DNA from 2 places in the Desulfosporosinus youngiae DSM 17734 genome. Region 2 is predicted to be linked to the other one. Evidence: riboswitches for the same ligand, from Rfam matches in the RefSeq annotation. Region 2 holds a riboswitch; the other holds the start of a gene.
The links. A riboswitch is a leader RNA that binds a small molecule or an ion and turns the genes downstream of it on or off. The one in region 2 is predicted to bind cobalamin.
Positions count from the first base shown of each region.

Region 1 (7,737 bases), 2.8 Mb from region 2:
CAGCTTCAGCTTGAGCTCCACATTGAGCTTCGCCATTAGCATGATTGCCGTCATTTTGAATCTCCGGCAGGTCCCCCCTATCAGTTCCTAATAGCGCCTGTCTCAAGGTTTCTATAATAAAAGAACTTCTCTTCTCCGGTTCAATCCGTTGTAAGGCCAGCCAAAGATCTGCTTCAGCTTCATCTATATAGAGGGGAATAAACAAGGGCTGAGCGGTGATCATGCTGAAGGATTAGCTTTCTTAGTAATGTTATTGACCAGGGTTGCAGCCATAATCCGGAATCCCGTGGCATTACCAAACTGCGGATCATTAATCAGTGTCTTGTTTTCCATCTGAATATGCTCATAAACCATTTCCCCTACTTTTCCGGCGACAAGAACTGTGTGCAATTTGCCCAGCATCGGTTTCAGAGCCTTCTTCACTTCCCGGGTGATGTCCGTCCCCAACTGCTTAAGCATGCTTTGCATAATCGGATTAAGATTAATCGTGCCATTATTCCAAGGATATAATCCTCCATTGACTCTGAAAATCTTATCCAGTTCTTTGTCATCCGTTTCAATGGGATTGGCGTGGTTACCGGTTAATTCTTTGAGCTTTTCAGCAACCCCTATATACGCCCACTTTAACCCTTTTTCAATACTAAACGAATTCGGCGGGTCGAGCATAACACCATCATAGAACGTGGCAATATCTGTCGTCCGGAAGCCCGGATCGATAACCACGACATACCCGCCAAATAATTTGGGATTTGTGGGTATTCCATATTCATTGAGGGTTTCTTTAATAAAGACACCATAACTTTGCGGGAGCACACGTGAACGAAGTATGTTAAGCTGGCGGGTCATTCCTGCCATGGGACCTGAACGAAACACAACTGAAAACGATCCCTTTAACTCTGATTCATACTTGTCCTTTAAACTGGCATAATATTTAACCGGAACACCTGTGCCAAGATAGACATTTGCCTTTAGGTTTTGCTGAGCGAGAGCCAGGGCAACCACCAGTAAAGCGGTAGCCTCTTCATCAGAGGATTTGTCTTCATCCCAGCAATAATGAGCTTCATTGGGATTTAAGCTTTCAGCCAAACTGCCCATAAAATAATGCTTCTCCACACCTGTGGCATTATCTTTGACAATAACGTCTAAGGATGCTATCTGTGTTTCTATGTCGGATCCTTTATCAAGCAAGACATTTCCTAAGGTAGAGAAAATTCGTTCATTCCCCTTACAAATCACTGCGGGAAATAAGATCTTTGTATCCCCTGTGTCCAGTTTTATCGCTCCGAATCCCGGATCTGCCCCGGCTACGAGGATATCGCTTTCTAACACACTTGTTCCCCCTATTCACTCGTCAATATTGGCTGTTAAACTCGTCAGCTTAAAACTAAATCGAACTTCGAAGAAAATTGGATACATACTGCTAATACCTACCATTATATACGAAGGAAACACGCTTGTAAAAATGTTGTTGCAAACTATTCTCTTAAAATTCCCTCAAATATTCCTTGAGATTCAAAAAAAGGTGTGCTATGCTTAGTAAAAAAATATTTCCATTTTAGGTGCCCTTTTGAGGGAGAATAGGGAAGTTCGGCTAAGACCGACGCGGACCCGCCACTGTATACGAGGAGTTTCGTCATCACTGGTTTTCTATACCGGGAAGGTGACGAGTTAAGCAATGATTCGTTAGCCAGGAGACCTGCCTAAAATGTTAACGTCTTTCCATAGTATGGAGAGCGGCGGTGATGACGGTAAAGTCCCGACCACAGTTATTTTTGTGGTCGGGACTTTTCTATTCTTTAAATTACGATATTATATAAGAGGAGGAACCAGCATGGAAAACTTAACGGAAGAGCAACTCTATACTCGACTGCAAAAACTCACAGCGGCCATTTTAGATCTCGACGGGGAAGCAATGGCTCAGATCCAGGTGCGCTTAGATTCTCTCACAAAACCTCAGGGAAGCCTGGGCCAATTAGAACAGCTGGCCAAGCAGCTTGGCGGCATTCAACGAACTTCCGGTCCTAAAATTCTCAAGAAAGCTGTCCTGACAATGGCCGGAGATCATGGGGTAGTCGAAGAAGGAATAAGTGCTTTTCCCCAGGAAGTAACCCCTCAGATGGCCTATAATATCATGAATGGCGGCGCTGCCATCAATGTTCTCGCCCGCCAGGCCAATGCCGAGGTTATTTTAACCGATGTGGGCATTGCCTTTCCCGTAGAAGGCAGCCTTATCAATAAACGGGTTGCCAATGGAACTCAAAACATGACTAAAGGTCCGGCAATGACCCGCCGGCAAGCTTTGCAGGCTCTTCTGGCAGGGGCGGAGGTCGCTGAAGAAAAAATCCGCGAAGGCTATAATCTCTTTGCCACAGGAGAACTGGGGATTGGCAATACCACTCCGAGCTCAGCTATTGTCTCAATTTTGACGAATTCCGCCGTTGAAGATGTGGTTGGCCGCGGAACCGGCATTGATGACGCCGGAGTCATCAGAAAACGCCGCGCCATAGAAAAAGCAATTGAAGTCAATCAACCCGATAAAACGGACGCCCTCGACGTCCTCTCCAAAGTAGGGGGCTTAGAAATCGCAGCCATCGCCGGTTCAATCCTCCAGGCTGCCGCCAGCCATGTTCCGATTATTATTGATGGGTTTATCTCAACAGCCGGCGCACTGATCGCGGCAAAGCTTGCTCCTAAAAGCATGGCCTATATGATTCCTTCCCATGGTTCCGTCGAAATAGGTCATCGCAAAGCTTTAGCAGGCTTGGGTCTTGATCCAATCCTTAATCTTGATATGAGACTTGGGGAAGGAACAGGCGCTGCCATCACCTTTTACATCGTTGAATCCGCGCTTCATATTCTTGAGGAAATGGCTACCTTCGCTGATGCCGGAGTCACCGAAAAAACCGTATAATTCACACTACACTTAGGGAGTCGATGAACGTAATGTCTCAATTCACACTCATTACCGGCGGTGCCCGCAGCGGCAAAAGCACTTTTGCCGAACTTCTTGCCGCTCAGGCCAAACGTCCAGTCATTTACATTGCTACCGCTCAAATATGGGATGCCGAAATGGCTATACGTGTAAAAAAGCACCAGGAACAACGACCTTCCACTTGGCGGCTCATCGAGGAACCCTTGAACATCCATGCTACCTTAACTCAGCTTAAAGACGAGGAGGCCGTGATCCTCCTTGATTGTGTCACACTCTGGCTTACAAATATGCTGCTGGCCGGACAGGCTGATCAATCTGCTCAACCCGGTCAAGAGGCACCCTCTGAATCTCAAACCTCCTCTCATCTATACAAACATATAGAACCACAAATTTTGGCTAACGTTCAAGAGGTTGCTCAACTTGCCCAAGAGATCAAACCTAAAGTAATCTTTGTCACCAACGAAGTAGGACAAGGAATCGTCCCGGAAAACCCTATGGCCCGGGTTTACCGGGATTTGGCCGGACGAAGCAATCAGATCCTGGCCCGCAAGGCTGAGCAAGTTTATCTGGTCGCAGCCGGATACCCCATAGAACTTAAACCCTCCGGCGAGAAGCTGCTTGCTTCTCTGCTCAAGGGCGATCTATGATGCGTGGATTTCTGATTGCCCTTACCTTTTTCACACGGATTCCTCTGCCAATCCCCAAAGATGTTACTGCGGAGGAATTTACCCGAAGTTACCGGTTTTACCCTCTCGTAGGTCTGGTCATAGGTCTGCTTCTCTGGCTGCTGGCCCAAGCCTTAGTACCTTATTATCCCCCCTTAGTTCTGGGCGCTCTCCTGCTGGCAGCTGAGTTAATCCTCACCGGCGGAATCCATCTCGATGGGTTTATGGATAGTATGGATGGTTTACTATCCGCCCGCAGCCCGGAAAGAATCTTGGAAATCATGAAGGACAGCCGGGTTGGCGCCCATGCCTCCATGGCTCTCGTCGGCTTACTGCTTCTGAAATTCGCCTTTCTGGCCAGCCTGACTCCCTCCGCCTTTGCCGTCCTCATCGTGATGCCTATGCTCTCACGCTGGGTCTTTCAAATCGGGGTTATCCGGTTCCCCTACGCCCGCTCTCAAGGGCTGGGCAAAGGATTTCATGAGTCATCCGGCTGGATTCCGTTTCTTCTCAGCGGAGGATTAATAGGCGGAATTTCCTATTTCCTTCTCGGCTTAGGCGGACCGCTTGCCCTGGGAGTAACTGCTCTGCTAATAACCTTCATGGCCTCCAAAATATCCAAGCTTTTAGGAGGCTTAACAGGAGATCTATACGGAGCCTTTATCGAACTTGCCGAAGTTATCTGCCTGTTAGCGGTTTTTCCTTTTCTGTCCTGACATCACAGCTAATCCCGCTATTTAGTTATCACAGCCCTACCTTCGTCCAAATAATCATTTTAAAAAACACCCCAAAAACATTCAAAGAATCTGTAGACCTCAAAGTCAGGCAGCTTCTCCCACAGGAGTGAACTCATCGCATGGAGAGGCGATAAAAGCCCACAAGCCGGTGCGGGGAAACGGAGCCACGGGTTCACATCAGGTACTACCCGGAGGTTTGGCGAAGTCCCGCACCGGCGAGTGGGCGAGCCTCGGAGTGCTGAGTTAACGGATGTGGGAGAAGCTGCCCGACCCGAGCGACCTATTTTCAGTAGTGCCGCACAACGGCATAGAACTCTGATAGTATAAAAAAGCGTATGGCTATGAACCATGTTCATAACCCTACGCTTTTTCGAACTTTCACTGACATTTCACTTAGGACAATTATCCCCGGACATAAATCATAAATAACTTCCGGCTTCATTGGTCATATTAACAAGAAGGTGCCATGAAAGGGAGGGGGGTTATGCTTCGTTACATATTCAGCAAGTTAAAATATCTGAAGTTACTAAATCAAAGCTATGCCGCCGGCCGACAAAACCAAGCCGCTTCTGACGATTCCCAAAACCATCCAAAAACTCTCTCGCCAAGTCTCAATACAAACCTGGAAATTTTCAAAGGACTTTTAGGCGATAACTATGATCTTGTCATTCGAAACTTCACTTTAGGAGAGCACGGACAGGAACATGATGCTGCACTGATTTATCTTAACGGGATGACGGATCTGACGACAATTAATGAAAGTATCCTTAAGCCTTTATTGTTAAAGCCGCCTCCTAATACCAATAAGGCTGATTCAACTCAAAGGTTTATAGAACTAGTTACAGCAACCATGCTCTCGGTAGGAGAAGTTGGCAAATCCACTTCTATCCAGGAAATTATTAATCGATATCTTTCCGGGGAAACGATTTTGTTGGTCGATGGCTGTGAAGAAGCTTTAATAATTATGACTGCCGACTGGAAGGCCCGAAGCGTCACTGAACCTAGAACTGAATCCGTCGTCCGAGGACCTCGCGAGGGCTTCGTCGAAAGTTTACTGACTAACACAACCTTAATAAGACGAAAAATCAAAAGTCCGGATTTAGTCTTAGAGTCCATGAAAATCGGTGAGCGTACCATGACAAATATTTGTATTGCCTATATCAAAGGTATCGCTAACCCTTTACTCATTGAAGAAATCAAGCGCAGGCTAAAAGACATCAAAACCGACTCAATCCTCGAGTCAGGTATGATAGAACAATATATTGAGGATGCACCTCTTTCCATATTTTCAACAGTAGCCAATACGGAAAAACCTGATAAGGCTGCTGCCAAAATCCTTGAAGGACGGGCAGCTATTCTGGTTGACGGTACTCCCTTTGTGCTCACAGTCCCCATGCTATTTATCGAAAGCTTCCAGAGTTCGGAAGATTATTATTCCCGCCCTTACTTCGTAAGCATAATTCGAGTGTTCCGCTATATTGCCTATGCTATAAGTATCCTTGCCCCTGCTACCTATGTAGCCTTAACGACGTATCATCAGGAACTGATACCGACCGCCTTGTTGTTCAGCATGTCTGCAGCTCAGGAAGGAGTACCTTTTCCCGTGCTGCTGGAAGCACTGGGAATGGGGATTATATTTGAGATCCTGCGGGAGGCCGGCGTAAGATTACCCAGACCTGTCGGTCAAGCCGTAAGCATCGTAGGAGCCTTGGTCGTTGGACAATCCGCCGTATCGGCAGGGCTGATCGGAGCACCAATGGTTATTGTCGTGGCCCTGACAGCCATAGCTAGTTTCGTAACTCCTGCGCAAACAGATTCAGGAGGTATCTTGCGAATTATCTTTACGCTCCTGGCCGGCTTTTCCGGCGGTTTTGGCATCATGATCGGTCTAATCGGTGTTTTCATACATCTGGCATCTTTAAGATCCTTTGGAACACCCTATCTATCCCCTTTGGCTCCGCTTACTGTGTCTGACTTAAAAGATACCTTTATCAGGGCGCCGCTCTGGGCCATGATAACACGACCAAGAACCATCGGGTGGCGTGATCCTCAACGTGAGGAGTTTCGGTTAAAACCCGGACCTCCCTCCAAAGAAGATACCCCGCCAAAATAAAGTAAAGATAGGGATTATTTAATGAAGTATTTCAACAAGATAGCCGTCACACTTCTAACCTTTATCATTCTTACCTTAGGCACCACAGGATGTTGGAATCGCCGCGAACTGCCAAGCTTGGCGATCGTCTTGGGTGTTGGCATAGATAAGTCCGAAAACACGGATAAAAAACAAATAGAAGTGACTGCGCAAATCATAAAAACCTCCGAGCTGAAAACGAGTGCTCCCGAAGATAGCAGCACTGGGGAAAGCGGCAGTACCGGTGCCTATTCGAATGTCAGAAACAGAGGAGAGACCATGTTTGCAACCATCAGAGATTTTACCCATAAAGTTAGCCGCAAGTTATATTTTCCTCATAATCAAGTTATTATCTTTGGCCGTTCGTTAGCCGAACAAGGGATTCGCAGTTACCTTGATTTCTTTTTTCGGGATCAGGAAACCCGCTTTGAGGTCTTGATCTTAGTCGCTGATGATAAGGCAAGGGATGTATTTGATGTCAGACCAAGGCTTGAGAAAGTTCCTGCTATGGAAATTGCCGAACTAATGGACGCCCAAGCCGCTAACTCTATGACCAGCGTTGTCAGGCTAAATCAGCTTGGTAATCGCTTAATGAGTGAGACAACCGCTCCGATTGCACCTATCATTGAAATTCTCGGAAAAGGTGAAGAAAAGGAAATATCAGTGAAAGGTACGGCCGTTTTTAAACAAGATAAATTGATCGGGCAAATGAACAAAGAAGAAACCCGCGGCTTGTTATGGGCTATTGATGAGATAAAGAGCGGAATTATTGATGTCTATTGTCCAGAAATGAAAAATTTTGTGAGTTTAGAAATCATTCGCGCCCAAAGCAAAATCTCCGCAGAAATCATTGATGATAAACCCTGCTTTAAAATTGAAGTTAAGGAAGAAGGAAATATTGCGAGTCAATGCGGCATGAAGAATTTGACAGCTCCTAACCCCGTCTCAGAGTTAGAAAGGCTGAAATCTGAGGTTATCGAAGCCGAAATCAAATCTGCTTTAAGTAAGGCTCAGAAACTTAACGCTGATATTTTTGGGTTTGGAGATGTGCTGCATCGAAACTATCCTAAGGAGTGGCAAGAGTTGAAAAAAAGCTGGGATGAAATCTTTCCTGATCTTGAAGTAGAGGTTGTCGCCGAGGCTAAATTACGGCGATCAGGCTCCATCGGACGACCAGTAGCACCAGCAAAGGAGCAATAACCTTTCATGAAACTTGAAAAAGGCGAAATATCGAGTTCTCAATTGATGTTTTTAATTGGAGCTTTTATCCAG
Region 1 is NZ_CM001441.1:1,385,689-1,393,425, reverse strand. It holds gene DESYODRAFT_RS06670 (hypothetical protein) at 1-223, opposite strand, end outside; gene DESYODRAFT_RS06665 (ParM/StbA family protein) at 220-1,329, opposite strand; cobalamin riboswitch at 1,541-1,718, shown strand; gene cobT (nicotinate-nucleotide--dimethylbenzimidazole phosphoribosyltransferase) at 1,832-2,911, shown strand; gene cobU (bifunctional adenosylcobinamide kinase/adenosylcobinamide-phosphate guanylyltransferase) at 2,944-3,579, shown strand; gene cobS (adenosylcobinamide-GDP ribazoletransferase) at 3,579-4,313, shown strand; gene DESYODRAFT_RS27975 (hypothetical protein) at 4,441-4,581, shown strand; gene DESYODRAFT_RS06645 (spore germination protein) at 4,819-6,447, shown strand; gene DESYODRAFT_RS06640 (Ger(x)C family spore germination protein) at 6,469-7,665, shown strand; gene DESYODRAFT_RS06635 (GerAB/ArcD/ProY family transporter) at 7,672-7,737, shown strand, end outside.
Region 1: it holds a riboswitch for cobalamin, as region 2 does, so the genes downstream of both, cobT (nicotinate-nucleotide--dimethylbenzimidazole phosphoribosyltransferase) here and DESYODRAFT_RS19675 (ABC transporter substrate-binding protein) in region 2, are expected to answer to the same signal.

Region 2 (7,737 bases):
CACCGAAATCAAGGAGTGAAAAGATACACTGGGCACGGTCTTAAGGTCGCGCCCGGAGATGCGGACACTTCCATCCTGAGGGTCAAAAAAGCGCAACAGCAGATTGACCAGGGTGGATTTACCTGCCCCGGATTTTCCTACAACCGCTACCTTTTCACCCTGGCCAATGGTGAATATTACCTTTTGCAGGGCCTGCCGCACCCCCTCGTTATAGCCGAAGGTTACATTGTCAAAAACGATTTCCGAATGGAAGTCCCCTTTTTCCAGGGGCGGGGCATCGATTGGCTCTGCAACTTGCGGCTGTGTATCTAAAAAGGCAAATAGTTTATCCGCAGCTGTCAGGCCCCGAAAACCAACGTGCCAGTATTTCACAAGGTCGGTCATCGGCCGGAAGCATTCTACAGACAAAAAGAGGATTAAAAATATACTTGTGATATTAAGTTGTCCGACAGCAAAAAGATAAGCGGCCACACCCACCGAAAAAGCCGAACCGATCGCCGCTCCCAGTCCAATCAGGCAGGAATCCAGCAGGGAGACTGCCAGGTTGTGCATGATGGACTTATACCAGTCCCGAGAGTTGGTTTCCAGTTCTTTTCCCTTTGCAGCCGAGGCATTAAAGGCCTTGAGTGTCATCATGCCCTGGAGAGCGTCAAGAAACTGGGCGTTGAAATGATTTCGCTTTTCCCAGCTGGTCATACCTGTTGAGCGCATTACTTTAAGCCACAGGGAAGGTACAACCATGACAATTATCATACCCAGGAGCATAATGGCTCCCACCATGGTATTCAGATAAAACACATAAGCAAGTATTCCCAGGGAGCTGATAAGAGTTACGAAGCAATGGGGTATATAGTAGGCTATATAAGGTCCTATTGCTTCCACGCCATCCACAAACACTGACTGAATACTGCCGGAACGATTATTCTGCAAAAAACCGGGGCCGAGGCTCAAAAGCTTCTCAAACATAATGTAGCGGAGTTTTTCCTTGGCTTGGCCGGCCAGGATTTTGCTTTGCACTTCATTGAACCAGTTAAGGGCAGACCGTATCAATATCATCCCTAAGATGACAACAAAGTTTGTGACGAACTTATCCCAGGCTTCGCCTGCGAAAACCTTGCTTAAAACCGTAGCTGTAAGCACGCCTTGAATAATATATGTGCCTGTCACCAATACACCGATTAGCACTTTGAGCACAACACTTCCCCGCATGCCCCTGGTTATGGCAAACAATCTTCTACTGATCAGCATCTCATCTTCTCCTAATGTTTGTTATTTAAATTTTTCCGGGTAAAAGCCTTTGGCAAGTTTTTCTACGCAATCAGCGTTGCGGGTGCCGGGCAAAACATCGTTGAGATTTACCACTACAAATTGATCATTGACCACAGCAGGCAGTTTAGCAAAGAGGGGGTTATTCTTAAACGAAGTGATTTTCCCCTCCGCTCCAGCTTCGCCGTAATCAACGATGACAATAATCTCAGGTTTGCTTCCTATAATTTTTTCATTGTTGGCAAACAACCAGTTTCTATTAACGTCAGAAAAAATATTTTTTCCGCCTGCTATTTTAATTAAGTTTGAAAGCAGAGAAGTGCCTGCTGTGAAGATCATTCCTTCTTCTTCGGAATCAAAAACAAACACGGATACAGGCTCTTCGATGATGCCTAATTTGCCCTGCACCCCACTTATTTTTGTTGACATGTTTTGTACTAATTCGCTGGCACGGCCTTCTACATTAAAGATACGGCCCAGGGTTAAAATTTCATTATATACATCATCCATTTGTGCGTTAAGCATATCGGTGGGCTTATTTATATAAGTAGCAATGCCCATTTTATCAATATTTTCCAACGGTGAAATGGTGCCGGTTTTTCCTAAAGAAAAGGACGTGCCGTAAATAAAATCAGGCTTTGTATTAACGACGGCCTCGAAAGATGGATAACCGCCTGCCCCGCCAACGAGATTATCTCCCAGAATATTTAATGAGTTGTAGATTTCCTGATATTCAGGCAAAAAGTCAGCGTCATAGCCTGGAGCCACACCGACAATTTTCTCTTGCAGGCCAAGGGCTATAAGCGTTTCAATATTCGTTGTCTGCACTGCAAAAACGGCTTCCGGCACTTCGTCAATGACAAGCTGCCGATTATAGTTCTGGACAACAAAAGGCTTAAAGTCCGTCTCCTGGTTAACTTTGGCAGATGCCTCTTTATCGGTGCCGGATTCATTTACCTTTTCATTCAAGGGGCTTGGGCCGCAGGCAGACATCGAAAGAACAAGAAACAGCACCATAAATAACACCATAATACGATTCATCACTGTTTTCACGCTGAGCACCTCCAAATTCTTACAAGTATTTGAGCCAGACTATTTTTTCCATTAAAACCCCCTTCATTTTATGAATAAAGTTAGATTGACCTAATAAAGTTAGTTCAATCTAACTTACAGTTTTTAATTATACGGTTGAATCCATATAAAACAATAGATTCACAGACGATTTCATAATATTTCATAACCTTAATGTTTGTTATTTAAATTTTTCCGGATAAAAGCCTTTGGCAAGCTCCTCGATGCAATCAGCGTTGCGGATGCCGGGCAAAACGTCATTAAAGCTGACAACGACAAATTGATCATTGACTACCGCAGGCAGTTCGGCAAAAAGAGGGTTATTTTTAAAGGCGGCAATTTTATCCTCGGCACTGGTCTCCCCATAATCGATAATGATAACAATTTCCGGCTTGCTGTTGACGATTTTTTCCTTATTGGCAAACAGCCAGTTTTTATTAGTGTCAAAAAAAATGTTTTTCCCGCCGGCCAGCTCGATTATGTTGGTAATAAGCGCCGGGCCTGCTGTAAAGATCATGCCTTCTTCTTCGGAATCGTAGACAAACACAGGGATTGGTTTTTCAATCTCCCCTAGTTTATCCTGGGTCCTGCCAATCTTTTCCGACATGTTCTGTACTAATTCATGAGCCTGAGTTTCGACGGCAAAGATCCGCCCTATGGTCAAAATTTCTTCATACACATCATCCATCCCGGCATTGAGCATATCGGTAGGCTTGCTTATAAAGGTGGTAATGCCGGTTTTAGTGATATTATCCAGGGATGTAATATTGCCGGCGTTTCCCACCGAGAAGGATGTGCCGTAAATAAAGTCCGGGTTTGTACCCACAACCGCTTCAAAGGAAGGGTAGTTGTGACCCCGGATAAGTTTTCCCTCCAGGCGGTTTAAGGAATTATAAGCGTCCTGAAATTGGGGTAAAATATCAACCTCACTGACACCCGGCGCCACACCGACAATTTTATCCTTTAGGCCAAGAGCCATAAGAATTTCGGTATTTGGCGTGGAAACAGCAAAAACCGCTTGCGGCACTTTTTCAATAGCAAGCTGCCGGTTATAGTTCTGAATAACAAACGGCTTAAAATCTGCTGTTTGGCTAGCTTGAGAAGATGTCCTTTTATCGGTTTCGGATTTATTTGCCTGTTCATTCGAGGGGCTTCGGCCGCAAGCAGAAATCGAAAAAACAAGCAGCGCCACCAATAATAACGTCATAATAGAATTCATCTCTTTTTTCACAATAAGACCTCCCCAATTTATACGAGCATTTGAGTTAGAATAACCTCACTTATTGGACGATGGGATAAAAGCCGGAAAACAGAAAAAACTCTTTGCCCTCACGAGCAAAGAGTCAGAAAATACAGCTATCACCTCCTAACATCCCGTAGGTATTTACAGTGGTCGGCATAAGCAGGTTTCCTGGCTCAAGATCCTTATCCATTCACGTCTTCCCGGGCGCAGCCCAGTGACAATCTATGAATCGACTCCCTTATACAGTGGCGGGTACCGCGTCAGCTTATCTGACTTCCCTTTTCAATCCTTGCCCTCGAGCAAAGATCACTTATCGCCAATATTCGATTTTTTTCATTATAGCACGTCTGCAGCAGCCCGCTTATGATTTCATAATATTTCACAAATCTAAGACTATATAGGATACCTGTTACCGTTGTCTTTTAAATTATGATAAATTATGCTGTTATAATAGATTCACAGAGACTTAGGTTTTGGGCAAGGAGTGTGCGAGAAAATGGGTGCCATGATTATGATTGTTGATGATAGCAAGGATATCCGTGAAGTCGTTGAAGTCCTGCTGGGCAGTGAGGGTTATCAAGTTATCCCTGCCGACAGCGGCGAAATGGCTCTCAACTTGCTGAAAACTCATCAAGCCATTGATTTAATCATATTGGATATTATGATGCCGGGTAAATCCGGTTTTGAAACCTGCCGGGAAATCAGAGAAATGACCACTGCACCGGTTTTGTTTTTATCCGCCAAAACCCATATTGAGGATAAGGAAACCGGCCTTACTATCGGAGGAGATGATTACCTGTCAAAACCCTTTTCACCCGTTGAGCTGGTTGCCCGGGTAAAAGCTCTGCTGCGCAGATATGCTATTTATCAGGGCAAAGATCATAATTTCAGCTCAGATGTGATACGAATCCGGGAATTGTCTATTCATCCGTCATCGGGTGAGGTGATACTTTCGGATGAACCTATTTCCTTGCGCTATATGGAATACCGCCTGCTGGTACAGTTGGCCTCCCACAGAGGCAAAATATTCTCCGCCCAGGAACTGTATGAAACCATCTGGGAGGAGCCTTTTTTGCCGCTCTCCAATAATACGGTAGTGGCTCATATCAAGAACCTTCGCCAAAAAATCGAAAAAGACCCCAAGAATCCCAAGTATATCCTCACAGTTTGGGGAAGGGGGTATCAGATTGTTTAAAAAGCTGCTTGTAAGAAGGCTGATACTATCTGTTGTCCTGGCCTTTGTCTGTGCCGGAACTGTTTTTGCCTTGCTTCAACAAGTATCTTCTTACAAGATAGAAGCTAAGTATAAGAATGGGGACTATCTGGAACAAAGAATGGAGAAAGAGGCAGCCGCTTTCCAACACTATATCACGGAAAATGATCTTGCCATCCATGACTTTCCTATGATTTCGAAATGGCTGGATACCACTAAGATCACGACCATTTCCCTGTACTATGATAATCGGATCATTTTTAATTCCGGGATCCCTTACATGGAGGAAACCCTCAGCTCGGGTATCCCCCATCAGCCTTTGCCGTGGGAAAAACTATATCCGATCCATTTCAAGGATGCCGACGTGTTACTGAGTTTATCCCTTGATTTAAAGCATTATGATTATGATATTGCCCTGCTCTTTAGTTTAGCCACATTCTTTGCTGTTTTTTTGGGAATCGTACTATTTTTCGTTCATGGCAAAACATCCTACCTCTTGCAATTAGAGCAGCAGGTTTTGCTGATGCAGGGCGGAAAGCTGGACATAACCATCCCTCTGAAAGGAAAGGATGAAATCACCTCTTTAGCCGAAAATATCGATGGCATGCGTCAGGCTTTTATTAAGCAAAAACAGGCTCAGGAAGCCCGGCAACGATTTTCGGCTGCTATGTCCCATGATATTCGCACGCCATTAGCGGCCCTCATTGGTTATCTTGATATTATTGTGAACAAGCGCACCTCCGATGAACAGCGTTTGCAGCAATTTTTGGCCAAAAGCGTGGAAAAGGCCAATCAACTGAAAAGTCTCACAGATCATCTTTTTGATTATTTCGTTGCTTCCGAACAGCAGCCGAAAGAAGCGGCTGAGAATCTCAGCCGCACTGATTTTGAAAAACTGATTTTTGACGGGATTTTCTTGCTTGAATCCAGCGGATTTACGGTAAATATAACTCTGACTCACCTTCAGTATTATCTGAAGATACCCAAACACGCCCTGCAGCGGGTGCTTGATAATATGTTTTCAAATATCCTGAAATATGCGGCGGCGGATAAACCTGTTATGATCAAAATGGAATTAGCCAAGGAGATTCTGACCTTATGCTTAAAAAATGAAGCCAAGACAGATGCCGGGCCTTCCGCAGACACCGGCATGGGTCTTAAAAACACACGGGCTATTGTGGAACGCTATCGCGGCAGGATGACCCAAAGCAAGGTTGAAAATGACTACTCAATTGAGCTTTCCATCCCTGTGGAAATGCCGAAAGCCGTTTTTGCAGTGCAGACTACGAATATTGAAACCCTCATCGCCCTTGGTTTGCAAGAGAAAATTGTGGGTGTGGCTCCGGGTCACGAGGCTGACTTTTTACCTGAACACCGGAAAATTTATAATTCATTAAACCGCTTAGAGGGTAAGCTTATCCGGGGTCACCGCTATCCTTCCTTTGAAGCTGTTGTTGGCACAAAACCGGACTTTATTTACGGCACATCCTTCTCATTAGACACCACCGGAATTATTTCCCTATTGAAAAATGTTGATAAGACCAGCATTGCTACTTATGTAAACAAGCCCACTGATCTGCTCAACGCCAAGCTGGAGGATGTTTATGACGAAATCTTGACTTTAGGCCGGATCTTTAATGTGGAGGACCGGGCTGATAAATTAGTGCAAACTATGTCGGCAAAAATCAGGGCGGTGCGGGACAAATCAGGCGGCATGGAAGAGCTTCTGCCTGTGTTTGTCTTTGATACTGAAGAAGCAGGAATGATCTTTACGGCAGGCGCCGCCCTTCTTTCCAGCCTGATCCAACTGGCCGGCGGAAAGAATATCTTTTCCGAGGCGAATAGAAACTGGCTGTATGTTAATTACGAAACGATTGCAGCCGGCAAGCCCCAGGTTGTTGTCATTATTGATTATGGAGAGACCAGTGCCGGGGATAAAATTGCCTCGTTTAAAAACAACCCCCTCTTCGCCGAAGTGCCTGCGGTGGTCAACAATCAATTTGTCATTGTCAGTCTTAACGAGGTTCTGCCCGGCACCCGCAACGCTGATTGCGTAGAGAAGCTGGCTCAAGGCTTTTATCCCCACCTCCAATTCCAGCGGCAGTAGCATTATCAATGCCGTTATCGCTACTTCGGCTGACATTTGCCTTAGCTTCGCCATAGAAAACCCTCTAAGTCACTAAATATGAAGATAGCAACATAAATATAACTGCAGATTATGCTCGTTTTATTATGCTATACTACCTGGTATACTACCTTGACCAAAAACTGAAACAGGTAATTAAGCAAGAAAAACCCGCCGAACCAACTTACCAAATTGGCAACAATACCATAAACGACTTTACGCTTATTACTGTTACCGACTAAAAAGTGCTTATAGACGAGAACTTCAAAAACAAGGATTGCGGTTTCAACCGGAAATTGAACAAGATGTGCGGAAAACGTGCCGCTTTTGATAAGTGTTGCGCCTACTGTTACGGTTAGCACGATTTGAGTCAGCAAATTTGTCAGAAAGAAAACTTTCCAGTTTCCTTTTAACTTAAAGCCAAACAAACATAGAATAACACCTTCGATCAATAGTGTAATAACAAATGTCCAACCAAATTGCAGAAAGTAAATTAAGAAAATCGACGGTACAACCGCTTTGCCGGTTGCGTAATCAAAAGTTACACTGCTCTGCAAAGCTTCTCTTGTATAAACATCTGATACAGAAACATTTCCGCTTTGGGTAACAAGAATGATTCTGTAAGTATCCGGCACACCGACATATCCAAATTTGTGCACCATGCGCTCGCTATCCGCTTCGCCAATCAGGTTTCCCCACATTGGAACTCCCGTACCCTCAACTAGCGCAGGCATCCATCCTTCATTTTCATAGCTGTACAGTAGCTCCACCATCTTCTCGTCCAGGGCTTCTCGCTCGCCATCCTTATGAAAATTGTTA
Region 2 is NZ_CM001441.1:4,239,580-4,247,316, forward strand. It holds gene DESYODRAFT_RS19665 (ABC transporter ATP-binding protein/permease) at 1-1,248, opposite strand, end outside; gene DESYODRAFT_RS19670 (ABC transporter substrate-binding protein) at 1,270-2,319, opposite strand; gene DESYODRAFT_RS19675 (ABC transporter substrate-binding protein) at 2,519-3,568, opposite strand; cobalamin riboswitch at 3,723-3,909, opposite strand; gene DESYODRAFT_RS19680 (response regulator transcription factor) at 4,077-4,775, shown strand; gene DESYODRAFT_RS19685 (ABC transporter substrate-binding protein) at 4,768-6,900, shown strand; gene DESYODRAFT_RS19690 (hypothetical protein) at 7,029-7,737, opposite strand, start outside.